4 regions of the Novosphingobium mississippiense genome follow, and region 3 is predicted to be linked to each of the others. Evidence: riboswitches for the same ligand, from Rfam matches in the RefSeq annotation. Region 3 holds a riboswitch; each other region holds the start of a gene.
What was found. A riboswitch is a leader RNA that binds a small molecule or an ion and turns the genes downstream of it on or off. The one in region 3 is predicted to bind cobalamin.
Positions count from the first base shown of each region.

Region 1: it holds a riboswitch for cobalamin, as region 3 does, so the genes downstream of both, WBP06_RS23070 (cobalamin biosynthesis protein CobG) here and WBP06_RS13175 (hypothetical protein) in region 3, are expected to answer to the same signal.
Region 2: it holds a riboswitch for cobalamin, as region 3 does, so the genes downstream of both, WBP06_RS18670 (TonB-dependent receptor) here and WBP06_RS13175 (hypothetical protein) in region 3, are expected to answer to the same signal.
Region 4: it holds a riboswitch for cobalamin, as region 3 does, so the genes downstream of both, cobW (cobalamin biosynthesis protein CobW) here and WBP06_RS13175 (hypothetical protein) in region 3, are expected to answer to the same signal.

Region 1 is NZ_CP147003.1:1,016,611-1,024,064, reverse strand. It holds gene WBP06_RS23085 (TonB-dependent receptor plug domain-containing protein) at 1-1,403, opposite strand, end outside; gene WBP06_RS23080 (GGDEF domain-containing protein) at 1,736-2,479, opposite strand; gene WBP06_RS23075 (hypothetical protein) at 2,491-2,982, opposite strand; cobalamin riboswitch at 3,193-3,409, shown strand; gene WBP06_RS23070 (cobalamin biosynthesis protein CobG) at 3,583-4,728, shown strand; gene WBP06_RS23065 (precorrin-8X methylmutase) at 4,728-5,357, shown strand; gene cobI (precorrin-2 C(20)-methyltransferase) at 5,354-6,085, shown strand; gene cobJ (precorrin-3B C(17)-methyltransferase) at 6,082-6,876, shown strand; gene WBP06_RS23050 (cobalt-precorrin-6A reductase) at 6,840-7,454, opposite strand, start outside.
Region 2 is NZ_CP147003.1:28,108-35,561, forward strand. It holds gene WBP06_RS18660 (DUF4142 domain-containing protein) at 357-944, shown strand; gene WBP06_RS18665 (acyl-CoA dehydrogenase) at 1,035-3,305, opposite strand; cobalamin riboswitch at 3,436-3,679, shown strand; gene WBP06_RS18670 (TonB-dependent receptor) at 3,853-5,901, shown strand; gene WBP06_RS18675 (class I SAM-dependent methyltransferase) at 5,964-6,848, opposite strand; gene pnuC (nicotinamide riboside transporter PnuC) at 7,038-7,454, opposite strand, start outside.
Region 3 is NZ_CP147001.1:2,783,165-2,790,618, reverse strand. It holds gene WBP06_RS13185 (sulfotransferase) at 1-399, opposite strand, end outside; gene WBP06_RS13180 (cobyrinate a,c-diamide synthase) at 432-1,748, opposite strand; gene WBP06_RS13175 (hypothetical protein) at 1,745-2,362, opposite strand; cobalamin riboswitch at 2,560-2,785, opposite strand; cobalamin riboswitch at 2,845-3,054, shown strand; gene WBP06_RS13170 (TonB-dependent receptor plug domain-containing protein) at 3,242-5,185, shown strand; gene WBP06_RS13165 (DUF1636 domain-containing protein) at 5,185-5,592, shown strand; gene cobT (nicotinate-nucleotide--dimethylbenzimidazole phosphoribosyltransferase) at 5,589-6,611, shown strand; gene WBP06_RS13155 (histidine phosphatase family protein) at 6,608-7,192, shown strand; gene cobS (adenosylcobinamide-GDP ribazoletransferase) at 7,226-7,454, shown strand, end outside.
Region 4 is NZ_CP147003.1:2,107,165-2,114,618, forward strand. It holds gene cobN (cobaltochelatase subunit CobN) at 1-161, opposite strand, end outside; gene cobW (cobalamin biosynthesis protein CobW) at 161-1,210, opposite strand; cobalamin riboswitch at 1,411-1,657, opposite strand; gene WBP06_RS27765 (hypothetical protein) at 1,938-2,249, shown strand; gene WBP06_RS27770 (PepSY-associated TM helix domain-containing protein) at 2,246-3,796, shown strand; gene WBP06_RS27775 (DUF3325 domain-containing protein) at 3,793-4,062, shown strand; gene WBP06_RS27780 (multiprotein-bridging factor 1 family protein) at 4,169-4,957, opposite strand; gene WBP06_RS27785 (marine proteobacterial sortase target protein) at 5,139-7,283, shown strand; gene WBP06_RS27790 (class GN sortase) at 7,280-7,454, shown strand, end outside.

The DNA of each region.
Region 1 (7,454 bases), on a different replicon from region 3:
ACGCGGCAGACGACATTACCCGTCGCCGGATCGGTGACCGCGTCCAGCGCGGCGGAGAGGTTCTGGTTGTTGACGTTGTTGTTCAGCGTGGTCTTCAGGGTGGTGACGCCCCAGACGTAATCGAGCTTCCAGTCGAAGCCTCCCAGCTTGCCGTCGAAACCGGCATTGGCGGTCCACTGGTCGGTATGCGAAACCGAATTCAGGCGTCCAGATTCATTGACCATCTCGCCGAACTTGAAGCTGCCGACGCCGGCCATCGCGGTCTGATAGGCTTGCGGCAGGAAGGCATTGGTGGAGCTGATCGTCGCGCCCGAAAGGCGCAGCGGATCGGCCCAGTTCTGGTTGCTCTTGATGTCCCCTGCCACTTGCGCGTGGAAGTGGACCTTGTCGCTGACGTCGAAGTCGAAGCGGCCGAAGATCTGGTTGAATTCCAGCGGGGAGACCAGCGAACTGTCGTAATAGCCGCCATCACCACCGATTTCGAGGCCGCTGGTGCCGGTCGCGGTGCCGTGGACGAAGGGGCGCAGCACGCCGTTTTCGCCAAAGATCTGCCCGGCCAGCGGGCCGCTGGTGATGAGACCGCCGAATGGCGTATTGGCCTGGCGGACATCGTGCTGGAGCACGTAGGGATTGGCGGCAGTGCCGGTGCCGGTCACGCCGATGTTGTCAAGGTAATCGCGCGAGGATCGGTACTTGATGCCGCCTTCCTTGCGATACTCGTAGCTCGCCTCGATATGGCCACGTCCGCCGAACAGGCTGGTGCCACCGGCGACGCCAACATCATATTGCGAAGCGTCTCCGCGCTGCGAAATGCCGCTGCTGGCCTGCATTTTCAGGCCGTTGAAGCCCTTGTCGATGATGTAATTGACAACGCCGCTGACCGCGTCCGAACCGTAAACGGCCGAGACGCCGCCGGTCACGGTGTCGACGCGCTGAACCAGCATCTGCGGGATGATGTCGACATCGACGACACCGTTCAGCAGCGTCGGCGGCACACGCAATCCGTCCATCAGCACCAGGGTGCGGGTGGGGCCGAGGTTGCGTAAGTTCAACTGGTTGGCCGACCCATTGCCGGCGCCGCCGCTGCCGGTCGATGTCGGGTTGCTGGTGCGTCCGCGCGCACCGGCGAACACCGGCAACGTATTGAGTGCATCGGCCAGAGTCCCCGGCTGGACCGCGAGGAGGTTCGAGGGCTGCACCACTGTGACGGGTGAGGGCATGGAATCGCCATTGCGGATGGCACGCGATCCGGTGACGATGATGTCCTGGGCGGGGACCGCCGGTTCCGCATCAGCCGGTTCTTCTTGCGCGGAGGCGGCGGCTGCATCCTGTGCCAGCGCCGGCATGGCGTGCAAAAGACTGGCGCCACACAGTAGTGCGGCAGCCCGGTGGGCTTTCCTCATCACTTCCTCCCATTCGACCGGCGAATTCATCCGCCGCAAGACCACAGACCGGCACCTTGCGAGCGTGCCGTCATTTTTCTGTTTTGTTGCACTATTGTTAGCGGCCTTCGGGAGATGACCGTGATTGAAACAGGTGCCCTGGGTATTCACAACGGCACTTCGGAAATGGCGGTGCGGGGTGGCGCGCGCCAAACTCCATCTGGATATGACCAGCGACGGCGTTCAGGCCGTGCAACTGGGCAGTATCCGAACCAGTTGCACCGGATCAACGGTTCCAGGATTTTGAAGTCATCGAATAAGGAGAGCCCGATCTTGGCGTTGGCCAATCGCATTCAGGGCAATGTCGCCCGGTATTTGCGCGTTCGCGCTGGAAGGACGTTGCCAAGCCCTTCGGCTGATGGTTGCGCCGGTTCGATCCGATTGCGTCCGCTGACTTTCGCCCGGTAAAGTGCAGCGTCGGCCGCCAGCAGAAGTTCTGCAAGGTCGTTCCCGTCGCGGCTCAGTTGCGCAAGGCCGATGCTGACCGTGGCCTTGATGCCCAGGCCTTTTGACCGGTCGATCACGATCTCCGCAAAGCCACTTACCACGGCCTGCGCAACGGCCGACGCGTCCGCATCGGATTTGCAGGACACCAATGCTGCGAATTCCTCGCCACCGATCCGGGCGAGAATTGTATCCGGCCCGACGATCCCGCGCGCGAAGCCTGCGAACAGCTTGAGCACTTCATCCCCCGCCGCATGGCCGAACCGATCGTTGATAGCCTTGAAATGATCCAGATCGAACGCGAGCAGAAATATATCCGCGTCGGCGCGGGTGTTGTGAATATGCCTCTCTGCTTCCTCGAAGAACCAGCGTCGATTGCCCAGGCCGGTGAGGTAATCGGTGTGGGATGCTTTCAGCAGTTGGTCGTGCGTTTCCTCGCGCAGAAGCGCGATCAACGCCATGGGCAGGCCCACCGAGTACAAGACACCCTCGTACATCGTGAAGATGCTGGAGATACCCAGCAGCGTTGATCCGGAACTGGGAGCGATCAGCGGGAGAATGCAGGCCCGTCCCAGGTAAAAGAGGCAGTGCATGGCAGCGAAGCCTACCGCGATGCGGCGCGATCGCAGGAAACGAAGCGGCCGTTTGCCCACAATTCCCAAGCGGTCAGGCCGCTGGCCAATGCAATGGGAAATGCGCTGACATAGTTCCAGACAATGTCCTGCCAGCGCCCGCCAATGAAGCACCAGACCAGTGCCTGAAAAACCCAGATGGCCAGCGCAATCTTGCCGCGCTTTCGGCCTGCCAGGCCGGCTGCGCCCCAGAAAACCAAAAGGTACCCGCCCAGCAAGATCATATTGGCCAAGCTGGCGCCAAGGGGGGCGGCGAACATGGTACGCCCCATCGCCAAGGCGCATCCGCCGGCCAGCATCGCATACCCGGTGGCAAGGATACCGAGTCCACTTTTGCGCAATGGTTGCGCGTGTTGGGGGCCTGCGTACTGGGGCCGCGCGTGTCGTTCCCAAAGCGTCATGACGGCGCTGAGAAGCAACGTGCCTATGGCAAGGAAGTACAGGGTGGGGAGATCAAACCGCATCACAGGCACCGAAGATTGCCCGGCCCTTTACCCGCAATCTCGAAATTTCCTACCTATTAATGATCGCCGTTAATGATCCGCCTGCCTCAGGGCGCCCATCCCGCCAGTTCGGGCAGCGCCGCGCCTGCGCCCCGATCGTCGCCAAAAAACGATTGGCCCGCCTTGGTGATCGCTGTAAGGAGCGCCGATCGGCGGCGGAGCGATCCGCTGTCCGACCATGATCGCGCCGGTGCTCCAAGCGGAGCTTAATCGGGAATGCGGTGCGGGGGCTTGCTCCCAAATCCGCGGCTGTCCCTGCAACTGTAAGCGGATAGCGCGATGCACGGGCCCTTTGCGAAGGGCGGCCACTGGACCCTGTGGTTCGGGAAGGCGTGCATCAAGCTGTGACCCGCGAGCCAGGAGACCTGCCGGCGCACCGGTCGCTCTTGCCTTGATCCAGGGGATGATCACGGCACGGTAATACTTCCGTCTGGGCGGCGAAGCTGTGCGGCTGGGGCTGCACGTGCGCGTGTCGCCGGGTGTTATGCGCCCGCCCGTCGACCCGCGTCGGTCGGCCTTGCCGGCAAGCCCCATCCAAGGTTCCGCCCGGCGCGGGGTGAGATGGCTTTGAGCTCGCAGGTGGAGGGCGTCGTCAGGGGCTGGTGTCCCGACGCATGGCGGCCGATGATGGCTGGCGACGGACTGCTGGTGCGGGTGAAGCCGCATCTTGGCCGAGTGAGCGTCGCGCAGGCGATCGGTCTGTGCGAGGCGGCGCTGACTTATGGCAACGGCCTTCTCGACCTGACGCGGCGCGCCAATTTCCAGCTGCGTGGGGTGGACCACCTGCAGTGGCCAGCCCTGCTCGAACGTCTGCAAGCGCTGGATCTGGTGGATGACGATGCCGAGCGGGAGGGGCGCCGCAATCTTCTGGTCGCGCCGGAATGGCAAACCGACGATGACACCGTCCGGATCGCCAGCGAACTGTATGGCCGGCTGCACGATCTGCCCCGGTTACCCGGCAAGATCGGCTTCGTCATCGATGCCGGTCCGGCTCCGGCGCTGATATGTGAGCCGGGCGATTTTCGCATAGAGCGCGCGTGTAGCGGAAGGCTGATGCTGCGGGCTGATGGCCGGTCGGAGGGCGTGGAACTGACGGATGGCACGGAAGTCGATGCCCTGCTGGCGCTGGCGCGGTGGTTCGTGGACAGCGGTGGCCTGCAGGCGCGGCGGATGGCACGACATTCCGCCGCGCTACCTGATTGGGCCATCGGCGATGTGCGTTCAGCGCAGCCGCTTCGGTCCATGCTGCCGGGCGAACGAACCGGCGGCACGGCTTACGGCCTGCCGTTCGGCCGGGTTGAGGCATCCACGCTGATGAACGTGATGGAGAGGCCCGGTGTCACGGGGCTTCGCCTCACGCCGTGGCGCGTGATCCTGGTCGAAGGCGCAGCCGGCATCGACATTCCCGGCTTGTCGACCGACCCCGCCGAACCGCTCCTGCGCGTCGATGCCTGTCCTGGCAAGCCGGCCTGTTCGCAAGCCAGCGTGGTAACCCGCGAACTGGCGCGCCGGATCGCACCGCTCGTCAGGGGGCGGCTGCATGTGTCCGGCTGTGCCAAAGGGTGCGCCAGTTCGCAGCCGGCCGACGTGATGCTGACGGGGCGCGATGGCCGATACGATCTTGCCTTTAACGCCCGTGCCGATGCCGAACCGCTTTTCCGTGGGATGGACAGCGCCGACATTCCCGGCAGACTTGGAGCCTTCTGATGCCCTATACTTACGAGAAGGACGGTGCTGCGATCTATCGCCAGTCCTTTGCCATCATCCGCGCGGAGGCCGATCTATCGCGCTTTTCGGTCGATGAGGAGCCGGTGGCGGTGCGCATGATCCATGCTGCCGGCATGGTGGGCCTTGAAGCGCATGTCCGCTTTTCGGATCGCTTTGCACTGACTGCGCGGCACGCCCTCTCCACCGGGGCGCCGATCCTGTGCGATGCGCGCATGGTTTCCGAAGGCATTACCCGCGCGCGCTTGCCTGCGGACAATCGCGTGATCTGCACTCTGGCCGATCTGGAGGTGCCGGAACTGGCCAGAAGCATGGATAATACCCGTTCCGCCGCCGCGCTGGAGTTATGGCGCCCGCATCTGGACGGGGCGGTGGTGGCGATCGGCAATGCGCCGACGGCCCTATTCCATTTGCTCAACATGCTGGAGGATCCGGATTGTCCGCGCCCTGCCGCAATCATCGGTTGTCCGGTCGGTTTCGTCGGCGCCGCCGAATCCAAGGATGCCCTTTGGACGGCATCGCCGGTTCCCTGCTGCATCGTGGAGGGGCGCCTTGGCGGCAGCGCCATCACGGTGGCAGCGGTGAACGCGCTGGCGAGCCGCGCGGAATGACCGGCGGTTACGGCACCATCCACGGCGTCGGCCTGGGACCGGGCGCGGCGGATCTGATGAGCGTGCGTGCAGACCGGCTGGTGCGCGGCGCCCGGCAGGTCGCCTATTTCCGGAAGCAAGGCAGGCCGGGCCATGCCCGGCGCATAGCCGAAGGCCTGTTGCGGCCGGACGTGGTGGAGATCGCGATGGAATACCCGGTCACCACGGAAATACCGCTGTCCGATCCGCGCTATAACGCCTGCCTTGGCGCGTTCTACGCCAGCTGCACCGAGCGATTGATGGATGCGGCCCAAGGCGGTGAAGACGTGGTGGTGCTGTGTGAGGGCGATCCGTTTTTCTACGGCTCCTTCATGCACTTGCATAGCCGATTGGCGGGTCGGGCGTCGGTGGAAGTGGTGCCGGGCATTACCGGCATGGCCGGCGCGTGGAATGCATCCGGCCTTCCCATCACCTGGGGCGACGACGTGCTGACCGTTGCCATGGCCACCCTTCCGGAAGAGGAACTGGTGCAGCGCATCCGCGATACCGATGCGCTGGTGGTAATGAAGATCGGCCGCAACCTGCCCAAGCTGCGCCGCGCCGTTGCTGCGGCGGGGCGTGAGGATGCCGCGTGGCTGGTCGAACATGCCGCCATGGAAGGGCAGCGCGTGACGCGCCTTTGCGACATCGAAGCTGCGGTGCCCTATTTTTCGATCCTGCTGATCCACGGGCAGGGGCGTCGCCCATGACTGACAGTGGCATTGGTGGCGAGGACGCCAGCGCAGGCTGGATCGCCGTCGCGGGCCTTGGGCCGGGTGACGATGCGCTTGTGACGCCGGAAGTCACCGCCGCGCTGGCGGAGGCGACCGACGTCGTCGGCTACATCCCCTATGTCGCGCGCGTAAAGCCTCGTCCGGGGCTTGTCCTGCACGCTTCGGACAATCGGGTGGAACTGGACCGGGCGGCATTGGCGCTGGAACTGGCTGCGCAAGGGCATCGGGTGGTTGTGGTTTCGTCTGGCGATCCGGGCGTGTTCGCCATGGCGTCCGCGCTGTTCGAGGCGTTGGAGGCGGGGCGCCCGGCATGGCGCGAACTGGATATCCGCGTGCTTCCCGGAATTACCGCGATGCTGGCCGCCGCAGCGCGGGCTGGTGCCCCGCTTGGCCACGATTTCTGCGCCATCAACCTGTCGGACAATCTCAAGCCCTGGAGCGTGATCGAAAAGCGCATTCGGCTGGCGGCAGAGGCGGACTTTGCCATGGCCTTCTACAATCCGCGATCGCGGGCAAGACCCCAGGGCTTCGTGCGAGTGCTGGAAGTGCTGCGGCAGACCTGCGGGGAGGATCGGCCGATCCTGTTCGCTCGCAGTGTATCGACGGAAGAGGAAAGCCTGCAGATCGTGTCACTTGGGCAGTCCCATGCCGAAATGGCCGACATGCGCACGATGGTGATCGTCGGATCGAGCACGACCCGGGTCATCGAACGGGCGGGGAGAGCGATCCTCTATACGCCGCGCTCGTTGCCGAAAGATGCTGCATGATCGATCCAATCGAGCACATCTTGCGGGCGATGGAATTCCAGGCGGTCAGGCAGGGCCGGGCGATCGATCATCAGCACGGGAAGGTGCAGATGCCGCGCCGCGGCGAGCTTCGCCTGCGCGCCGCTGCCGCCGGCGTTCTTGCAGACCACAAGGTCGATGCCACGGTCACGCATCAGGCGGATATCGCCGTCGATGCCGAAGGGCCCGCGATCGACCACCAGGCTGTGGTTGGGCAGGGTGATCGGCTGGCTCGGCGCATCGACGAAGCGCAGCAGGTAGTGATGGTGCGGCTGGGCGGCAAAGGCATCCGCATGCATCCGGCCGAGGGCCAGCATGACGCGGAGCGGTGGAACGGCCAGAGCGTTAACGGCGCCGGCAATGTCGGCCACACTGCGCCAGTCGTCACTGGGCTCCGGACGCCAGGCCGGGCGGCTGAGTGCAGCATGAGGCACGCCGGCAATCCTGGCGGCTTCTACCGCATGCGCGCTCATCGTCGCGGCAAAGGGGTGCGTGGCGTCTACAAGGTGCGTCACCCGATGATCGCGGAGATAGGCGGCCAGCCCCGACACGCCGCCAAA
Region 2 (7,454 bases), on a different replicon from region 3:
AGTAGTGATGCCTTTGTGCAACTGCAGTAAATCTTATTACTTGATAATTTCGATATTATTTCGTTTATATTGTCGATTATAGCCATGTGGTAAAGTTGGGGCTACACGTTGAAACCATCTAATTGTTGCGAATCGTGCTGTCGGAAATGCGGATTGCCGCCGACATCCACCCTTTGCGCGGTTGGCTACACTGTGAGTGGCACCGAAGGTAACGACCTGGGCCAATGGGCAAGGGCGATCGTCGTGCCATTGCTTTGCTGGAGGACGGGCGACGGAACGGCAAATGTCCTGTCGTGGGAACGCAAGGCCGGGCCGTTGGTTCACGAAGCAGCAATGGACTGGAAGAGGAATTCAACATGAGGCTTCGGGTACTTTGGACCGTTTCGTTCGCGGCGCTGGCTTTGGCCGGGTGCAAGAAGGAGGCGCCTGCTGCCAATGACGCGGCGACGACGGCGCCCGCTACACCGGTGGTGCCGGGAATGGTGCCGGGCGTCGAAACGCCTGCGCCTGCCGCCACGCTGGATCCGGCGCAAACTTTCGCCAACGCCGCGGCCGCGGGTGACGCTTTCGAGATCGAGATTTCCAAGCTTGCCATCGCCAATGGCCAGTCGGCGGCGGTGAAGCGCTTTGCCAACAAGATGATCGACGCGCACACCCAATCCACCGAAAAGCTGAAGCTGGCCGCGGGCAAGGTTTCGCCGGCCATCACGCCGGACGCCAGCCTGAGCGATGCGCAGAAGCAGACGCGTGACGCCCTGAAGGACCTGAAGGGTGCGGATTTTGACAAGGCCTATGCCAAGGCGCAAGTGGACGCGCACCAGACGACGCTCGACGCGGTGAAGGCCTATGCCGCCAGCGCTGATGCGCCGGCCCCGCTGAAGGATTTCGCGAAGGCCCTGGTACCCATCGTCACCGCGCATCTGAACATGGCCAAGGCCCTGTAAGCAGCGAGGTTGTGCCCCCGGGGCACAGGCTCTGCCAGGATTGAAAAAGCCGCATGGCCGATGGTCATGCGGCTTTTTCGCGCCGTGCCGCTATTCGGCCGGGGCGGGGATGCGGCTGGCCGTGCTTTCCGGAGAGGTGGGCCCCAGTTCGTCGGCCGCGAAGTCGTCCACCGCGATCACCTCCGCCACGGCCGCATCGGCGGCGCGCAGGCTTTCAAGTTCCTCGTCGGTGATAAGGCCTTGCCCGTGGGCCTTGTCGAGATCGCGGACGCGTGCCTTGCGCAGGCGGTCGTGGACGGGCTGGGTCGCAACCGTCTGGCGGAACGCCTCGGTCAGGCGACCGACCGCTTCGTCCGCGCCGCCGATATAGACGTTTTCCACCAGACGGTCGCGCGCGGGACAGGGTTCCAGAATGATATCGGCGCACTGGCGGATCACGCGGTCGGAGGGGCCGTTGCGGCGGCGGCCGAACGGTTGGATGAACAGGCGCAGCATCCAGCCTACGGGCCGGGCCGGGAAATTGGCGATGATTTCGGCAAAGCGCTGCTCGATGGTGGCGAAGCCGCTTTCCATGCACCAGGCCAGCAGCGGCAGGTCGTCGTCCTGCCGGCCCTCATCCTCCCACCGCTTCAGCGCGCCGGACAGCAGGTAGAGTTCGGAAAGCACGTCGCCCAGCCGGGCCGAGAGCAGCTCGCGCCGCTTCAGCTCGCCGCCGAGGGTCAGGAACGCGATGTCCGAAACGAAGGCGAAGGCCGCGGCATAGCGGCTCATCTGCCGGTAATAGCGTGTCGCCTTGCCGGCCTTTGGTGCTGGGGCGAACATGCCGCCGCTCCAGTTGCGGACGAAGGCACGGATCGCCGTCTTCAAGGCGTGGCCGACATGCTTCCACAGCACCCGGTCGAAACTGGCCAGTGCCCGGCTGCGGTCTGTCTCGCCTACCGCACGGATTTCCTCCAGCAGATAGGGGTGCGACCGGATCGCGCCCTGTCCGAAAACCATCAGGCTGCGGGTGAGGATATTGGCGCCCTCCACCGTGATGCCCACGGGAATCGCGCGGTACTGGCTGCCGAGGTAATTGCGCGGCCCCTCGATGATCGCCTTGCCACCGTGAACGTCCATGGCGTCGTTGATGACCACGCGCATGCGTTCGGTGGCGTGGAGCTTGAGGATTGAGGATATCACGGCCGGATGGTTGCCCTGGTCCAGCCCGGCGCAAGTAAGCCGTCGCGCGCCATCCAGCAGGTAGGCATTGCCGGCGATCCGGGCGAGGCGTTCCTGGATGCCTTCGAACTTGCCGATCGGCAGGTTGAATTGCGATCGCACGCGGGCATAGGCACCGGTCGTATGCGCCGCGAAGGCAGCTGCCGCGGCCGAGAGTGAGGGCAGCGAGATCCCGCGCCCGGCGGCCAGCGCGCTCATCAGCATCTTCCAGCCCTGGCCCACGCGGTCCGGTCCGCCGATCACGTTGTCCAGCGGGATGAACACGTCGTGCCCCTCGTTCGGGCCGTTCTGGAAGGTCTGCATGGAAGGCACGTGACGGCGGCCGATGGTGACGCCGGGCAAATCGGTGGGGACAAGCGCCACGGTTATGCCGATATCGTCCGTTCCGCCCAGCAGGCGATCGGGGTCGTGCAGCTTGAAGGCCAGGCCAAGGATCGTCGCCACCGGGCCCAGCGTGATGTAGCGCTTGTGCCAGTTGAGGCGGATGCCGATCACCTCTTCGCCGTTCCATTCGCCCCGGCAGACCACGCCTTCGTCGATCATTGAGGCCGCGTCCGAGCCGGCCTCGGGGCTGGTGAGGCCGAAAGCGGGCACCTCGCGCCCATCGGCTAGGCGCGGCAGCCAGTATTCCTGCTGTTCCGGGGTGCCGAAGCGCAGGATCAGTTCGCCCGGCCCCAGCGAGTTGGGCACCATCGTCGTCACGGCCGTGGAGACCGAGCGGCTGGCGATCTTGCGCACGATTTCGCTATGCGCGAAGTTCGAGAAGCCCAGGCCGCCGTGCTCCTTCGGGATGATGATTCCGAAGAACTTCTCGCGCTTCAGGAAATCCCACGCTTCGGGCGGAAGGTCGCGGGTTTCCCAAGTCATCCGCCAGTCGTCGATCATCGCGCAGAGTGTGTCGACCGGGCCGTCCATGAAGGCGCACTCTTCCTCCGTCAGCGTGGCGGGCGGAACGGCCAGAAGCTGCTCCCAGTCCGGATTACCGGTGAACAGCGCGGCGTCCCACCAGGTGTTGCCGGCGTCGATCGCCTCGTTCTCGGTGGCGGACAGCGCGGGAAGCGCCGATTGCACGAGCGACAGGACCGGCCGGGTCAGGATTTCGCGGCGGGCGGCGGCGGCAAACTGGGTGGCACGCGACATCGGATGGGCTCCTTCTCCTGCCGGTCACAACGCCTGCGCATGCCGAATTGCTCCCGCGTTCGCCTTCATCCGCGCTTGCCTTGCGGTGTCCCGCGCTGTAGCCAGCCGCGGTTCGTCCATAATCGATATGGGCGGGCAAGATCGCGCCGGTGCCTCGAAAGAGGCTTAATAGGGAACGCGGTGAGAAGGGTTTTCCCTTCGAATCCGAGGCTGTCCCTGCAACTGTAAGCGGTGAGCGCGATGCATATCGCGGCAGGGCAAGGACGCCTGCCGCAGCCACTGGGCCGGACGCTAAATCATGCGGGGCCTGGGAAGGCCGTGCATCAAGCGATGACCCGTGAGCCAGGAGACCTGCCGGCGTCTGGTCGCTCTCGCTTTGGTCCAGGGGATGGCCAGGGCCCGGTATCTTTCCGTCTGAGCGACGAATGAGCGGTGAAGGCCGCATCGGTTCGCGTGACGGTCGCCCCGGGCGTCCGGCCGTTGACGCGCGCCGACCGTCGCAGACGGCACGCCTTCGCCCCCAGTCGCAGACGCCGGGGGAATACGAATGACTTTCTACATGAATGCGCTGCGCGCAGGCTTATTGGTGGGCGCCGCCTTTACCGCTGCGGCGGCCCATGCCGAAGATGCGCCTGCGGCGCCAGCCGCCGCCAGTGGCGCGGGAACCGGTGAGGCCGCCGAAATCCTCGTCTTCGGGCGTGGCGAAGCCAAGATCGGCACGGCCCACGCCGCCAGTGAGGGAACGGTAGGCGGATCGGACCTGCTGGTCCGCCCGCTGCTGCGTGTGGCAGAGCTGCTGGAAGCGGTGCCGGGCATGGTTGCCGCACAGCACTCCGGCAGCGGCAAGGCCAACCAGTACTTCCTGCGCGGCTTCAACCTAGATCACGGCACCGACTTCACGACTTATATCGATGGCGTGCAGATGAACCTGCGCACCCACGGCCACGGGCAGGGTTACCTCGACCTCAATGGTCTGATTCCGGAGATCGTCGCGCGCGAGGATTTCCGAAAGGGGCCGTACCGCGCAGACGGCGGCGATTTCGCATTGGCCGGCGCGGCCTACATGACCACGATCGACGGGTTCGAGCGCCCGTGGCTTTCGGTGGAAGGCGGATCGTACAATTCCGGCCGTCTTGCCGCCGGCGGCACGATCAAGGACCTGGGCGGCGGCGACCTTACGCTGGTCGGTCAGGCCAAGCGCTATGACGGGCCCTGGGAGGAAGCCGAACACCTGCGCCACTACGCCGGCTTCGCGAAATATGCGATGCCCTTGGGCGAAGGTACGCTTCAGGCCTCCCTCCACGCCTATCACGCGACCTGGCGGCCGACCGAGCAGATCCCCGAAAGGATCATAGGTTCGGACGTCTGCGAGGATGTGTTCTGCTCGCCCGATCCCTCGGCACGCGGCCGCACGACGCGCTTCGTCGGCAATATCGGCGTTACCCAGAGGACGTGGAGCGCGAACGTCTATGCCCAGTACTACGACTGGAACATGTATTCGAACCCCACCTACGCCGATCCCGATGGCACCAGCGCGCAGATCGACCAGTACGACAAGCGCTGGGTGACCGGGCTTACCGCGCGCAAGCAATGGCAAGTGGCCGACAGTCTGGAACTGAGCATCGGCACGGAAAACCGCTACGATCACATCGGCAGCGTCGGGGTGAACCGCACGGCCGACCGGCAGTTCCTCTATTCGCTAGGTCGCTACCATGTGGAGGAGCTTTCCGGTGCGCTCTATGGAGAGGCGACGTGGAAGCCGCTGCCCGGTTTGCGGCTGACCGGCGGCCTGCGCGGTGACTACTATCACTATTCGGTGCGCGCGCGGGATGAGGCTGCCGCCGAACTGGGGCAGGGCAGCGGGCACGACTCCATCGTTTCGCCCAAGTTCTCCGCCGCTTACGAGGTGATGCCGCAGTTCGAAGTCTACGCCAACTGGGGTCGCGGCTTCCATTCCAACGACGTGCGCGGCGCGGTCAACGTGGATACGCCGGTGCCGGTGCTGGTGCGCGGTACGGGCAAGGAACTGGGCGGGCGCTTCCAGTCCGGCACTTTCTCGCTGACCGGGACCTACTGGTGGCTGGATGTCGACAGCGAACTGCGCTTCGTGGGCGATTCCAACGCGGTGGAACCGACCGGCGCCAGCAAGCGCCATGGTTACGAGGTCGTCGCTTTCTGGCGCCCGCTGCCTTGGCTGGCGCTGGACGGCAACTATACCTGGAATCACTCACGCTACGACAATGGCGATCGCATCCCGAACGCGTTCGAGAATGCGGCGTCGGCCGGCGCGGCCATCGTGCTGGATCCGTGGGAGGCCAGCATCCGTGTCCGCCACCTTGGCCCCTATCCGCTGGTCGAGGACAACAGCGTGCGTGACAAGGGCAGCACGGTGTTCAATGCCCGTGCCGCGTGGAAGGGCAGGAAGATCGAGATCTACGGCGAAGTCCTGAACATCTTCGACAGTCGGGACAAGGACATCGCCTATTACTACGAATCCTACATTCCCGCGTTCGATGCCGATGGCCCGGCGGACGGGCGTCTCAGCCGCGTGATCGAACCGCGCACGTTCAAGATCGGCGCGCGCTACACGTTCTGATTGAAGGCAGACATGCCGCGAGGTCATGGACTTCGCGGCATGTCGCGATCGTTTGCGGGCGGTCAGTGATAGGTGGCGACCTGCCTTCTGACCTCATCCTCCAACGCCTGGTCGCCGTCCTCTGCCGCCGGTTCGCTGTGGGCGGGCCCATATTTCACATGGCGATAGACCCTGCGGCAGCGGGCGGCGAGGTCGGGGGCCAGATCCTGCCCCCACTCCAGCACGCGGGACCGCAGCCGCTGGATCCGGTTGGCCGAGGCCGACTGGAATACCAGTTGCCGATAGACGGCCAGTGCATCGCCCGGTTCGATGATTTGCAGGGGATCGCAGGTCAGTTCGCCGAAATAGGTGTCCACCAGCCGCTGTCCGCTGCTGAGCTTGCCGGAAGAGATCAGCATGTTCGTCAGCAGCCAGGACAGGCGCATCTTGCTGTCGATCCGGTACGTCGCCCCCCTGCGTTTCACGCGCACCCGGTCCGCCACGTCATCGATGATCATCGAACAGTCCGAAGCGCAGCGGCCGTGCAGGACCTGAAGGTCGCGGTCGATCCGGCCGTCCGCGTCCAGCATCAGCACCGATACGTCCTCCCCCTTGGGCAACGCGGCCAGGCCGCTGACCAGATCCTGCGGAGTGATGGTCACCCGGTCCGCCACGCCGTAGTGGGCAAGGCTCTTCTCGATCCGGGCGATGCGCTGTTCCGCCGTCTTGATCGACCGGCGGGGGCCGCCGGTCATCGGATCGAACGTGAACACGTGCCCCGGTTTGCCGGAACTTTGCAGCCCCAGCGCCAGGGCCACCGTGGCGGCCCCCAACGCGGTGCCGACTTCCACGATCACCCCGCCGCGTTGGGCGGTCTCGTAAACCCGCGCATAGACTTGTGGCGACAGCATCCCGTCGCATGTGACGATCAGTTCGGAAAACAGCTCGGCATTTGCACCCTCGAGCATCGGCTTCCTCCCGATAATTGCCACCATAGTCGCCCGAACGCGGGCGACGGGGCAGCGCTATTGAGGGGTAATCCGGATACCTGTCTGACTAACGGCACGGCCTGCCGCTAACGGACTGTGGTGCTTGCGGATCGCGGTGCGACGCCTGTGGGTGCCCCGCCAGCGCCTATTCCGTTGCGCAGCGTCCGCTCAGGCCATGCGGGGCATTTCGGGCGCATCGGAGCGCGCGGCCTGCCGCCAACGGACATAGCCCAGCACTGCCAGCCCGACCATCGCCGCGTAGAGCCCGCCCGTTAGCCACAGGCCCTTGAAGGTGAACATGCCGACGTAGAGAACGTCCACCGCGATCCACAGCAGCCAGCTGGCCGCATGGCGCCGCGCAGTCCAGTATTGGGCGACAAGGCTGAAGCTGCTCAGCCCCGAATCCATCCAGGGCAGCGCAGCGTTCGTGTAGTGGCTGGTGAACCACCCGATCGCGACCGCGCCGACGGCGCCCGCAGCAAGGCCCGCCCACGCCTTCGCGGGCTGCAGGGGGCTGACGATCACTTCGCCTTCCCGATCCTTCCCGCGTGCCCAGACGATCCAGCCGTAGAGGATGGCGACGCC
Region 3 (7,454 bases):
GATCGCGGCTTCCAAGTGCTCGGCCCCTTCGACCAGCTCCTCACGCTCGCTCAGCAGATTGCCCAGCCGCATGTGGGCGCTGGCATTGTTTGGCTGGGCGATCAGCGTTTCGCGCAGCACGGCCTCGGCCTCGTGCAGCCGGCCGGTATCGTGCAGCCATTCGGCCAGATCGTCGCGCGGCCAGGGCCGATCGGGCGCCAGGGCGATGGCTTCGCGCAGCAGCGCTTCGAAACGATCGCCGGTTCCGCGGGCCTTGGCGGAAAGCGCCAGAACCTCCACCGCGTCCAGTGCGAGCGCGGGCACCGTGCGCGCCGATTGGGCAAGCGTTTCGGCCCGGTCGAGATCGCCCGAGGACAAGGCCTGACGGGCGGCGGCAATGGTCTGCGGATCGGCGGACATGCGCCAGCTTAGTGCCTTTGCACGCGGCGGAGTCAACCGGACTTTACGGGTGCTTCCAGTGCAGTAGCGCCGAATAGCGCCGCGACGAGCCGGGGCGCGGACGCGAAGTAGAGGTGCATGTAGCTGGCCGTCAGGGCGCCGTGGCGGAACACCCGCTCTCCGGGGCGGCCATCGGGCGTGCTGGCGCGGGCGATCGGCTCCAGCGCGGTATCGAGCGTGGAGTAGTGGAAGGTGTGCCCCCGCACCCGCTGTCCGTCGATCTCCGCCTGCTGCATTCCCAGCGCGGCAAGGCGGGGCTGCATCGTCGCCCGGGCGGGCAGCAGGCCCAGCAATGGCGCACGGCCTTGGCCATCCTTGCCGTCGTCCAGCGTCTCGCAGGCGTAGAGCATTCCCCCGCACTCCGCCAGCATCGGCCGGCCGGCGGCATGGTGCGCGCGGATCGCGGCCAGCATCGATGCGTTCGCGGCCAGGCGATGCCTATGCAGTTCCGGATAGCCACCGGGCAGCCAGAGCGCGTCGCATTCCGGCAGTTCGGAATCGTCCAGCGGAGAGAAGAATGCGATCCGCGCGCCGGCGCTTGCCAGAACGGCCAGATTGGCGGGGTAGATGAAGGAGAAGGCCGCATCGCGGGCGACGGCGATGGTACGGCCCGCCAGCGCGGCTGAGGGGGTTTCGACGGCGCAAGGCGGGAAATCCACGGCAGCCGGCAGCCATAGCGCGCTTTCGGGCAGGAGGTCGGCGGCCCGATCGAGACGCTGGGCAAGGTCGCCCACTTCGCCGGCCTGCACGAGCCCCAGATGCCGCTCCGGCAGTGTAATCCCGCCATCCCGCGCCATTGCGCCCAGCCAGCGTATGCCGGGCGGTACGCTGCCTTCCAGCAGTTCGGCATGGCGGGCGCTGCCCACGCGGTTGGCCAGCACGGCCGCCAGCGTCACATCGGGACGATAGCTGGCCAGTCCGTGGACCAGCGCACCGAAAGTCTGCGCCATCGAGGATCCGTCGACCACCGCCAGCACCGGCAGGCCGAACCGGCGGGCAAGGTCCGCTGCGGAAGGATCGCCGTCGAACAGGCCCATCACCCCTTCGATCAGGATCAGGTCGGCCTCTTGCGCCGCCTCGTGCAGCAGGGCGCGGCATTGCGCTTCGCCCACCATGAAGAGGTCCAACTGATGCACCGGGGCGCCGCTGGCGGCTTCCAGCACCATGGGGTCCAGAAAGTCCGGCCCGCACTTGAACAGGCGCACGCGCCGCCCTTCGCGGGCATGGCGCCGGGCGAGGGCGGCGGTGACCAGCGTCTTGCCCTGGCCCGACGCGGGCGCGGCGATCAACAGCGCGGGACAGGCAGTCATCGATGGGGCCGAATGCGCAGGTGGGGACGCGCGGTTACCACGAGTGCCCAGAGTGCCGCGGCAACGCCGGACCACAGCAGCGTGGCCAGCAGGACGCCGGGGAAATAGCGGGCGATGCGTGGCAGGAAGCCGGCCAGCGTCGGATCGGGATAGCGGCCGCCGAGCAAATAGAATCCCCCGCTCGTCAGCAGATTCGCTGCGAAACTTGCCGCTATCAGCAGCGCGACGATCGCGGGGAGGGCGGAGAGGCGATCGCCCCAGCGGGCGGCGGCGAAACGGCCGGCCAGCCAGAGCAAACCGTGTGCGGGCAGCAGCATCCAGTAGGCCGGCGTGAAGCAGAAGCCCGAACCGCCCAGCACCTGGATCACCACCACGTCAATCGCGAAACCGAGCATGAACAGCGCGGCGAAGGCGACCATGCGGCGCACGAAGAAGCCCAGCACGAAGAAGCTGGCAAGGTCGGTATCGGGCAAGTGGACCAGGTGGCTGAGCGAATGGCTGCGCGTTGCCAGCATCAGCACGGCCAGCGCGGCGAATATGCAAAGGGGCAGCCGGTTGGAGGCGGGGCTATCTGAAGCGGGGCGGGCGAAAGCAGGTTTGGCGGCAGTGTTCATGACGGTTGTCTCCCGGCGAGCTGGAAGGGAAGGCGCGTGCGCGACAGGTGTCGGGGGCGATATCGCCCCGGCGAGGATCAGCGGATCGGTGTCATTGCGTACGGGCTCCCTTCGAAACGACATGCGGCTTGTCGTCTCGCCAAGGCGGATCCCGCGATGGAACCCCGCCTCGTCCGCCCGGTGCATCCCGCCCGCGCGAAGGATCGACGGCGAAGGGCCGGTTTCCTGACTTGCCGGATCGTCGCGCCTGTCCGCCGCCTTCTCGAAAGCCTGGAAGCATGAACGCTCGCGGCCCCAATGGCATCTGGCGGGGCGCATCCCCGGCTACAGTTGCGGGAGCAGTGCCGGCCTGCCGCGAGGGTTTCCCGCGGGCCCGGGCTTCCCGATTAAGCCCTTTCGGGCACCCCTTGCGCCGTCCCGCCTATGGCACTTTGCGCAGGGGCGCAAGCTTCGCACACTTGCCAGCCGGCTTGCCGCACGATAGTTGCCGCGCCGCGACAGGTTCCCCGCAAGGGGATCAAAAGGGAACACGGGTGCAAGACCCGGGCTGCCCCTGCAACTGTAAGCGGCGAGCCGTTCGGCCATTTCGCCATTGGGAGCCAGGCCAGTGAAAACGGCGCAATTCCCGAGAAGGCGGCTGAACCGGCACCGACCCGCAAGCCAGGAGACCTGCCCGTCGCGGTCGTTCTTCGTCCGGACAGGGTGTGCCGGGTGAACGGGGGTGTTTCCTCGCGCGACGACAGCCACCGCTCCGCCGGCCACCGGCCTGGGTGGAGGACGCCGCCCGTCGTCCGGCCCCTTTGCCGGAGCGCTTTGCGCCTGTCCTTCGTCCAGATGCCGAACCGCCGGGGCTTCGACGACTGTTTCGAAGGAAATACGATGAAGTACCGCATTCTCGCCGCCGCCAGCCCGCTTGCACTGGCGCTTGTCCCCGCCACCGGCCATGCTGCGGAAGCTGCCGATGCCGCTGCCGAGGGCACCGCCGACGGTATCGTCGTTACCGCGCTGCGCACGCCCGTGGATGCCGATCGCGTGGCGGAAACGATCACGGTTCTGGACGATCAGCAGATCGTGGCCGCGCAGCCGATCGCGGTGACCGATGTGCTGCTGCGCACCCCCGGCATCAGCCTTTCGCGCAACGGTGGTTACGGCACCACCACGTCGCTGCGCATTCGCGGCGCCGATGCGGGGCAGTCGGTCATGGTGATCGACGGCATGCGCCTGGCTGACGCATCCTCGACCGCGGGCGGCTACGGCTATTCCACCCTGTTCACCGACGATATCGACCGGATCGAGATCCTGCGCGGCCCGCAGTCGATCCTGTGGGGCAGCGATGCCATCGGCGGCGTCGTCAACGTCACCACCCGCAAGCCGACCGAGCCGCTGGAAGGCAGCTTCGCGGTGGAGGCCGGCACGCATGACACCGTGTCTGCCCGCGCCGGGCTTGGCGGCACATCGGACATGATCGACTGGCGCGTTTCCGCCTCCCGCTTCACCACTGACGGGATTTCCGCGTGGGATCAGGGTACCGAGGCGGACGGCTTCACGCGGTCTTCCGCCAGCGGCACGGCGACCGTTCGCCTGGCGCCCGGCGTCTCGCTGGACCTCAGGGGCTATTGGTCGAATTCGCGCAACGATTTCGACGGATACAACGCGGATTCGCTGGAATTCGGCCGCACCAAGGAATGGTCGGGCTATGCCGGCCTGAACTTCGCGCTGCTGGACGGCAAGCTGGTCAACCGCGTGGCGGTGACGCAGACCGAGACCGACCGCGCCAATTACGACCCGACGCGCGACGTTCGCCAGATCACGTTCGACGCGCACGGCCGCGTACGCCGTTTCGAGTATCAGGGCACCTATAGCTTCTCCGAGGCGGTGCAGGCCGTGTTCGGGGCCGAGCGGGAGGAGCAGCGCATGACCACGGTCTCGCCCGATGACAGCACCGCGCTCTACACCGCCACGCCCAACAAGGTGAGCACCAACAGCGTCTATGGCGAACTGCGCGTCAGCCCGGTGACCGGCCTGACCGTCAATGGCGGCGCGCGGTACGATCACCAGTCGCGCTTCGGCGGCAACACGGTGTTCAGCGCCGGTGCGGCCTACACCCCGAACGAGGGCAAGACCGTGCTGCGCGCCAGCTATGACGAAGGGTACAAGGCGCCTTCGCTCTATCAACTGTTCAGCGATTACGGGGTGTCCGATCTCAAGCCGGAAAAGGCCAAGGGCTGGGAAGTGGGCGCCGAACAGAGCCTGGGCGAACTGCTTCACGTTTCCGCCACTTGGTTCCAGCGCGATACCCGCAACCTGATCGACTTTTCCTACTGCCCGTTCACCGGCGCGCTGCCCGACATCTGCTATATCCCCGGCACCGATACCACGCGCTTCGGCTACTACGCCAATGTCCGCAAGGCCCATGCGCAGGGCCTGGAACTGGCAGCATCGGCCAAGTGGAACGTGCTGTTCCTGGACGGCAACTACAGCCTGATCGAAGCGGAAGACCGCACGCCGGACAGCAGCACCTATGGTCGTCAGCTGCAGCGCGTGCCGCGTCACCTCGCCAATATCGAGGGCGGCGTGGAACTGCCGCAGGGCATCCGCGCCAGCCTGGCCGCACGCTATTCGGGTGAGAGCTACAACGCTGCCACCGGCACCGCGAAGCTGGACGATTACTGGTTGCTGGATTTGCGCGCGCAGTGGCAGGTCACGCCCGGGCTGATGCTGCAGGGCCGGATCGAGAACCTGACCGACAAGGACTATGAAACCGTCGCCGGCTATGGCCAGCTTGGCCGCACCGTCTACTTCGGCATCCGGAGCCAGTTCTGATGCTGCGCGCCGTCGCGCCGGGGCCGTCGGTGGTCGTCTGCAATACCTGCCGGCTCTCGGCAGAAGCGCGTGAGGATGACGGCGGCCGGCGCGGCGGCGCGTTGCTGGCGGAGGCGATGCGCGCGGTGCAGGCTGCCGATCCAAGCCTGCAGGGCGTGGCCGTTCAGGAAACGGCCTGCCTGTTCGCCTGCCAGCGCCATTGCACCGTGCACATCCGCGCGCCGGGCAAAGTGGGCTATGTGCTGGGTGACTTCACGCCCGGCGAGGAGGCAGCGCGCGCCGTTCTGGAATATGCGTCGCGCCATGCGGAAAGCGAGGAAGGGCAGGTGCCCTATCGCCAGTGGCCCGATGGCGTGAAGGGGCATTTCATCACGCGCACGCCGCCTGAAGGATTCATCTGCACATGACGATGTTCGCCGATCGCGCCGCCTTTGCCGCCGCGCTTGCCCAGCTCCGCGCGCCCGATGGCGCCGCATTGAAGGCGGCCGCGCAACGGCAGGCGGAACTGACCAAGCCTGCCGGTTCGCTAGGCCGGCTGGAAGAGATCGCGGTGTTCATGGCCGGCTGGCAGGGGCAGGAAAAGCCGCGCGCCGAACGCATCGGCGCGGTGGTCTTCGCCGGCAACCACGGCGTTGCCGCGCGCGGCGTCAGTGCCTTTCCGCCCGAAGTGACGCACCAGATGGTCGCCAACTTTCGTGCTGGCGGAGCGGCCATCAATGCCCTGACGCAGGCCTGCGGGGCCGAGCTGTCCGTCGTTCCCATCGATCTTGACCGGCCGACCGGCGACATCACCGGCGAACCGGCGATGAGCGAGGCCGAATGCCTGGATGCGCTGAACATCGGCGCGGCATCGGTGAAGCCCGATCTGGACCTGCTGTTCGTGGGCGAGATGGGCATCGGCAACACCACGCCTGCCGCCGCGCTTTGCGCGCAGGTCTTCGGCGGGGCCGCCCGCGATTGGACCGGGCGCGGCACCGGGCTCGACGACGAAGGCGTCGCCCGCAAGGCCGATGCCGTGGCGGCGGCGCTGGCGCTGCATGGGGTGGCCTGCACCGATGCCTTCGAAACCTTGCGCCGGCTTGGCGGGCGCGAGATCGCGGCGATGGCCGGTGCCGTACTGGCAGCGCGGCATCACGGCATTCCCGTGCTGCTCGACGGGTTCATCTGTTGCGCCGCGCTTGCACCGTTGTTCGCGGACAATGCCGCGCTGCTGGACCATTGCATCGCGGCACATTGCTCGACGGAGGCGGGGCATGTGCGTCTGCTGGAAAAGTTCGGCCTAGATCCGCTTCTCCACCTCGACATGCGCCTGGGTGAAGGATCGGGCGCGGCAGTGGCGGCACAGATCGTGCGCTCCGCGCTGGCGGCCCATGCCGGCATGGCGACTTTCGCGGAGGCCGCGGTCGCCGGGAAAGACGCCGCGTGAACGGCATCCTCCTGCACCTGATGCGGCACGGTGCGCCTACCGAGCCGGGCCTGCTGCTGGGCCATCGCGACGATGCACCGCTGCCCGCCGGCACGGCCCGCTGCGTGGCGCGCGCGGAAAAGCTGGAATTCGCGCAAGTCTTCAGTTCCGACTTGTCCCGTGCACGCATTCCCGCGCGCCAGATCGCGGCCCTGCGCAAGCAGACGCATCGGGCCGATCGGCGGTGGCGCGAACTGGATTTCGGCGCGTGGGACGGGCTTGCCCCCGATGCGCTCGATCCCGAAGTGCAGGCGCGGTTCTGGAACGATCCCGATGCCTGCGCCCCGCCGGGGGGTGAGCGATGGTCGCAACTGCGCGCCCGCGTATCGGATGCGCTGCTGGGAATTCAGCGATCGAGCTTGGTCATCACCCACGGCGGCACGATGCGGGCGGCGCTTTCGGTGCTGTTCGGCTTCGACCACCGGCAGGTATGGGCGTTCGAACTGGGCTACGGCGCGCTGCTGAGCCTCCGCCTCTGGCCGGAGACGGGCGGGCGGCTGCCATCCGCGCAGATCGTGGCGCTGGATAAGGATCACGGATGAAGCGGGATCACGGATGAAGCAGGATTACGGATGATCAGGCAAATCGCCCTTGCCCTTCAGTTCATGACGCGTCTGCCACTGCCGGCGGTACGCGCGGATGAGGACGATTTTGCCAAATCGATCCGCTGGTTTCCGCTGACCGGGCTGGTGGTGGGCGCGGCGGTGGCCGGGCCATGGTGGCTGGGGGCAAGGGCCGGTGCCGACTGGCCCGCTGCCAACTGGCCGGCTGCACTCGTGGGCGTGCTGGGTTGGGTGGGCATGA
Region 4 (7,454 bases), on a different replicon from region 3:
TTGGGGGGTGCGCCCTCCGGCAAACGCGCCGCCGCGCCCGCAAAGCAGGCAAGTTCGCTGTCCGCCACGGTGAGGATCACCATGTCGCCGGGAGACTGGTCGAGGTCGATCGCCTCCTCGCCGTTGGAAATTGTCCCCGGCGTGGCGGACAGCAGGTGCATCAGGCGTCTACGGCACCAAGAACGTCCGCCAGCCCCGCCTCGATGGCGGCGCGGTCCAGCCCCTTCTGGCCGATGACGACCAACTGGGTACGGCGCGCTTCCTGCGGGAGCCAGGCGCGATCGTAGAAGTGCTGGATGCGCGGGCCGACGGCCTGCACGACCAGACGACTGGGCTTGCCGCCGACCGCGACCATGCCCTTCACGCGCAGCACATCGTGCGCTGCGATCAGGTCCTTGAGGCGCGCGAGCAGGGCGTCGAGATCGGCCACGTCGCCGCCGGATACGACGAAGCTGTCGAAGTCGTCATGGTCATGATCCTCGTCCAGCCCGTCGATGTGCGAGGGGCGGGAATCGAGATCGTCCTCAGCCGCTGCGGTGATGCCCAGCAGCGCGGCGATATCGACGGCGCCATGATCGGCACGCACGATCTTCACGCCGGGGCGTGTTTCGGCCAGCACCAGCGTCTCGACATGGGTGAGGGCATCGGCATCGACGAGGTCGGTCTTGTTGAGCACGACCATGTCGGCGCAGCCCAACTGTTCCTCGAACAGTTCTTCCAGCGGGCTTTCATGGTCCAGCATCGGATCGGCGGCGCGGGCGGCGGCAAGCGCGGCCTCATCGGTGGCGAAGCGGCCGGCGGCCACGGCATCGGCATCGATCAGCGCGACCACGCCGTCCACCGTGGCGCGGGTGCGGATATCGGGCCACTGGAAGGCCTTCACCAGCGGTTTGGGCAGGGCGAGGCCGCTGGTCTCGATGATGATGTGATCGGGCTTGTTCTCACGGTCGAGCAGCTTCTGCATGGTCGGCAGGAAGTCGTCGGCGACGGTGCAGCAGATGCAGCCGTTGGCCAGTTCGACGATATCGTCTTCCGGGCACGCCTCGTCATTGCAGCCCTTCACCAGTTCGCCGTCGACGCCGACGTCGCCGAACTCGTTGATGATGAGCGCCAGGCGGCGGCCCTTGGCGTTCTGCAGCAAGTGGCGGATCAGCGTGGTCTTGCCGGCGCCTAGGAAGCCGGTGATGACGGTGGTGGGAACTTTGCTCAACGGTCTTCTCCCGCGCGCCGGTAACTCGAAAGCGGGCGGAGCGTCTCGCCGCGTCCGGACGAGCCAAACGCGACGCTCGGCTGCGACGACGGACAGGCGCGCGGGCGCCCGACGTGGCATGCCGTTGCGGCCCCGGCCGCGTGCATCACGTCGCTCAGACGGAAGAGTTACCGTGCCTTGGCCATTCCCTGGACCCGGGCGAGAGCGACATCGACGCCGGCAGGTCTCCTGGCTCACGGGTCACGGCACGATGCACGGCCTTCCCAGGCCCCGCATGACTTAGCGTCCGGCCCAGTGGCTGCGGCGAAAACCCTTGTTCCGCCGGCGATGTGCATCGCGCTCGCCGCTTACAGTTGCAGGGACAGCCCCGGATTCGAGCGGCAGCGCCGCTCTGACCGTGTTCCCGTATTAAGCCCCTTGCGGGGCACCGGCGCGATCTTGCCCGCCGCCGCCGCTTTCGCCGCGATGCCGGACAGGCAGGCTCCTAGCCTCAGCGGCCCCGGCCCGCAAGCCTCGCCGCCGATCCGCTGCTCTTCCGGCGCCGATCCACCTTGGGCAACTTTTTGGACGGCGCGATTGACTCGGCCCCGGTCAGCGCTTAGCAGCGGTTAAAATGCGAATGGCTCGCAATAGCAGCTTGAGAGGACGTGGTGTGCGTGAAAACAACAACTTCCCCTCTCCAGCGGCCGAATCCTGCCGGTAAATTGATCTGAGGAACGAAGCAGTCATGGCATCCCCGCCAAGCGGCATCGGCAAGGCGAACCTCGCGGCCCGGCTGACGGCCGCGATTCCGGCGAACTATATCGTCTCCTCGCTGGCGACGGCCTGCATCGCACGCGGCCTTGCGCAGGGCCTGAACGTTTCCGCCGCGGAGGCCAGCGTGGCCGGCACGCTGTTGTCTTTCGCGATCTTCGCGACATTGGCTCTGGTGGCCTTCGGCGTGCGGTCGATCGGGCGGTTCTGGCTGGGGATGGTCGTTTCCGGAGCGGTGATGGCCGGCTGGCTGTGGCTTTCGCTGCATGCGGGAGGCCGTCTGTGAAGGATAGCCTGCGGCAATCGATGGCGCTGGTCCACACCTGGTCGGGCCTGGTGCTCGGCTGGCTGCTGTTCGCCATGTTCGCGACGGGCACTTCGGCCTATTTCCAGGACGAGATCACGCGCTGGATGCAGCCGGAGGTGACCGGCGATGCCGATCCGGTCAAATCGGCAGAAGGGGCGATCCGTTTCCTTGAGCGCAAGGCGCCCGACGCCAGCTTCTGGTATCTTTCTCTGCCCAATGGGCGCAGCGCGACCACGCAGTTGTTCTGGTATCCCGGCAACGGTGCCGATGCGCAGACGCAGGCCGTGGTCGATCAAAACGGCGATGAAGTTACCGCGCGGGAGACGCGCGGCGGCTACTTCCTCTATCGCTTCCATTTCGACCTGCATTACATGCCGGTGCTCTGGGCGCGTTATCTGGTGGGCATCGCGGCGATGTTCATGCTGGTGGCGATCCTTTCGGGTGTGATCACGCACAAGAAGATTTTCGCGGATTTCTTCATGCTGCGCTTCGGCAAGGGGCAGCGATCCTGGCTGGATGCGCACAACGTCACTGCCGTTCTGGCCCTGCCGTTCCACCTGATGATCACCTTCACCGGTCTGGTGACGCTGATGGCGATGTATGTGCCCTGGGGCATCCTGGCGAACTACGCCGCGCCGGATACGTTCCAGGCGCAAGTCTTCGGGGAGCCCGTCGCGGCCGAGCGCAGCGGCACCAAGGCGCCGCTGGTCGATATCGCGCCGCTGATGCGGACCGCCTCTGCGCATTGGGACGGGCGCGAAGTCGGCTTCGTGCGGATCGACAACCCCGGCGACAGGGCGGCAACCGTCGCGCTGACGCGGGGGCCGGGCGAAGCGATGGGATCGCGCGGAGACGTGCTGACGTTCTCCGGCACGAGCGGCCGCGTCCTTGGCGGCAGCTTGCCGAAGGGCGCCGCACTTCAGACCGAAAGCGTGATGATCGGGCTGCATACCGGTCGCTTTGCGCAGATCGCCCTGCGCTGGCTCTATTTCTTCAGCGGCCTTGCGGGCACCGCCATGGTCGGTACCGGTCTGGTGCTGTGGACGGTGAAGCGTCGCCAGCGCTTGCCCGATCCGCAGCGGCCCCACTTCGGTTTCCGGCTGGTCGAACGGCTGAATATCGCCGCGGTCGCAGGCCTTGGCGCGGGCATTCCGGCCTATTTCCTGGCCAACCGCGTGGTGCCCACCGGCCTGGCGCATCGGCCGGAGTGGGAGATCAACACATTGTTTGCAGTTTGGCTGGGCGTGCTGCTCTGGGCGCTGGTGCGCCCAGCTGCCCGCGCTTGGGTGGAAGGGCTGGCGCTGGCCGCGTTGCTCTATGCCGCAGTTCCAGTCGTGAACGCCTTTACCACCAGCCGTGGCCTGCCGGCCAGCATCATGCGCGGGGACCGGCTGTTCGTCTCGTTCGATCTGGTCATGCTGGGGCTTGCGGTCATATTCGGACTGGGCGCGGCCAAGCTCTCGGCCCGCTCGCGCAAGCCAGTCGCCGGCAATACCACGCGGCGCGGCAGGGCGGTGCGGGCATGATCCACATTCTGGCGATCCTGCTGACGCTGGGCGGGTTCATCGCGCTTGCCCTGTCGATGTCGCGCCACCAGCGCGACCTTGCCGGGCGCGTGCTGGCGAAAGCTCAGGCGCGCACCGCCCGCGCAGGCGGCTATGCGCTGCTGGGTTTGGCATTCGTGGCGGACATCGCGGCGTTCGGCGGTGGCTATGGTGCGGTGGCCTGGTGCGCGCACCTGTCGGTGGGGGCGTGGCTGACCATCGCGTTGCTCCACTGGCGCAAGGCCTGACCCTCGAGCGTTTTCTACTCAGGTGGAATCGCCTGGTGACTCGGAAATCGTGAAAAACCAAAAAATTTAGACAAGTAGACCCGATGCAATCGGATCGGAAACTGCCCTAGATCGCAGGGAGCGGCGGCGCGTGCAGGCGTGCGAAATCGTCTTCCACGGCGCGACCCAGCATATCGCGATAGAGCGCGAAATGCGGCATGTCCGGCATGACCAGTCCAAGTGCGGGATCCTCCCCCTCGGCCAGCTTGCGCAAGGCGATCGGCGCGGCGGCGGGGACCAGCTGCGATCCTTTGCCTACCTCCAGCGTGGTCAGGATGCCGAACAGCGCGCCGTCGATCGTCGGGCGCGAGAGGATGGCAAGCCGGTACTGCCCCTGCTCATTGGTGACGAGGTAGATATGGCCTGAAAGGTTGGGCATCGAAACTCGCCCCGTCTGCTCGAACCGCCCGTCGGATCGGCCTGATTCCGCAAAGGCCAGGCAGGCGCCGGCCGCGTCCCAGCGGATCGTGGTCAGGTAGGCGAACAGACCGCCCGGCGTGCCGAAGCTGGGCCGCAGGGTAAGATAGCAACCTTCCAGCCATGCGACGGCGGAGTGCGCATAGGCGCCCAGGTCATCGGGCGCGACATCGCGGCCCGCCGGCGCGGGGGCGACGGGGTCGGCAGGGCGCAGGGTCACGCCCAGCGCCTCCTCTATCCGCAGCAGCGTGGCCAGAGTGAACGGGCGCTTGCCGGCCAGCGCCTTTTCAAGCGTGGAAAGGCTGATCCGTGCCATGTCCGCCAGCGCCTGGCGGGATATGCGGCGGCGGGCGATCTCCTCACGCACGAGGCGGGCAGTCTCCGCATTCTCGGCGGAGAGGGCGGCGGAATCGGCGATGTCGGGTTCTGGCGTAATCATGCCCGCCTATTTCCGCACAAATGCGCACATCTCGTCAATGGTCGCCGCGCATTGCGCATATCCCGCACATATTCCGCACGGGGACGGCGAGAAGTGGCCAAGACTGCTCGTGGCTGTGCGGGCAGGCCTGCGCATAGAGGGAGGGCTCCAGATCATCGCCAGATCAACGAAGGAGCCTGTCATGCCGCACTTCCTGACTTTCCGCCGCGCCCTGATCCCCGCCGCCATGCTCTTGATGGCGGCGCCTGTAGCGCTGGCCGTTCACACCACTGCCGCTGTCGCCGCGGACGATGCCGACGACGCTGCCGCCAATGGCGACGAAGGCCCGGCGGCCGGTACCCTGATGCTGACCGGTCAGGGCATCGCCCGGAGCCTCCCCGCCGTGCGCCTGGGCACCGACATGGACATGACGGTGACCGGGCAGGTCGCCCGCGTGCGGGTGACGCAGGCGTTCCGCAACACCTCGGACACGTGGATGGAGGCGCATTACCTCTATCCGCTGCCACAGGATGGGGCGGTGGACTCGCTGAAGATGGTGGTGGGCCAGCGGGTGATCGTCGGCCACATCCAGCCGCGTGAAAAGGCGCGCGAGACGTATGAAGCCGCGAAGGCCAGCGGCCGCAAGGCCGGGCTGGTCGAACAGCAGCGCCCCAACATGTTCACGACGATGGTTGCCAATGTCGGCCCGGGTGAGACGGTGCTGATCTCGATCGAGTATCAGGCCCCGGTTGTGCAGGCGAACGGCACTTTCTCGCTGCGCCTGCCGCTTGTGGTTGGTCCGCGCTACACCCCGCCGCACACGCTGGATACGCAGGCCGCCGTGGCCGACGCCAACGCCGTGACGGCTGCACCGGTGCTTGATCCGAAGGTAGGGCCGAAGACTGGGACCGGACTGAACCCCACGACGATCTCGGTCCATCTCGCACCCGGGTTCGATGTGGCGAACCTCATCAGCCGCTATCACAAGGTGAACATCACGGGCCCGCTCGACAATCGGACGATCAACCTGGCCGATGCCAGCGTGCCGGCGGATCGCGATTTCGTGCTCGACTGGCGCTCTGCCTCGGCCGACCCGACGCTGGGCCTCTTCGCCCAACACACCGACAAGGGCGACTATGTCATGGCCTCGGTCACGCCGCCCGCCGATCTTTCGAACCTGCCGACGCCGCCGCGCGAGATGGTTTTCGTTATCGACAACAGCGGATCGATGGGCGGGGATTCGATGGATGAGGCCAAGGCCAGCCTGATCCACGCGCTGGGCACCTTGCGCCCGCAGGACCACTTCAACGTGATCCGCTTCGACGACACCATGACGCGCCTGTTCGAGCACAGCGTCGCCGCCACGCCCGATCAGGTGGCGCTGGCCAGGCGTTTCGCTGGATCGCTGGAGGCGCAGGGAGGCACGGAGATGCTGCCCGCGCTGAAGGCCGCGCTGGAGGATGCGGGCAGCGGCGGCAGCCCCGATGCGCTGCGCCAGATCGTGTTCCTCACCGATGGCGAGATCTCCAACGAGCGCGAGATGATGGCGGCGATCGGGGCGGACGGCGGGCGCAGCCATGTCTTCATGGTCGGCATCGGATCGGCGCCGAACGATTACCTGATGGAACGGATGTCGACCATCGGCGGCGGCGTCTACACCCATGTCGGTGCACCGGCGGAGGTGGCGGCGAAGATGATGCCGTTGCTCGACGTGCTGAGCCATCCGGCGGTGCGCGACCTTTCGGTGCGGGTGGAGGGCGGTTCGCTGGATCTCACGCCCTCGCGTCTGCCCGATGTCTATGCCGGCCGGCCGCTGGTGCTGGTGGGGCGGACCGCGCACCTTGCCGGCACCCTGACGGTCAGCGGCACGATCGGCGGCAAGCACTGGAAACGGCGCGTGGACCTTGCCTCCGCCCTGCCGAGCCCCGCGATCGAGAAGCTTTGGGCCCACCGCCGCATCAGCGATGTCGAGGCCGACCGCGCGCTCGGCAAGCTGGAGGACGATGCCGCCGATGCCGAGGTCGAACGGATAGGCATGGAAAACGGCATCGTCACCAGCCGTACCAGCCTCGTCGCCGTGGACGAGACACCTTCACGCCCCGCCGGCGCGCGGCTGACGAAGGAGGAATTGCCGATCAACCTGCCGGCCGGCTGGGACTTCGGCACGTTGTTCGGCAAGGATGCGTTGCAGGCGCAGCCCGGTGGAGACCTTTCGGCAACACAGGCAGACGCGCTGGAACTGCCGCAGACTGCCACCGGCTTCGTCGGGCTGGTAGGCATGGGGTTGGCGATGCTGCTGGCCGGCCTGACCGGCCTTGCCATCCTGCTGCGCCGGAGGGCGGCATGATCCGGTTGGCTCAGCTGAAGGAGGCCGCGCGCGGGCGCGGCCTTCTGGTCCTCCTGCTTTCGGCGCTGTGCCTTGCGGGCGTCGCAGAGATCGGGCGCGGGCTCTATGTCCCGGCGAAGGCGATGGTCGCTCAGGTTTTGCTGGACCGGGCCTTCGATCGCAGCCTGGCCG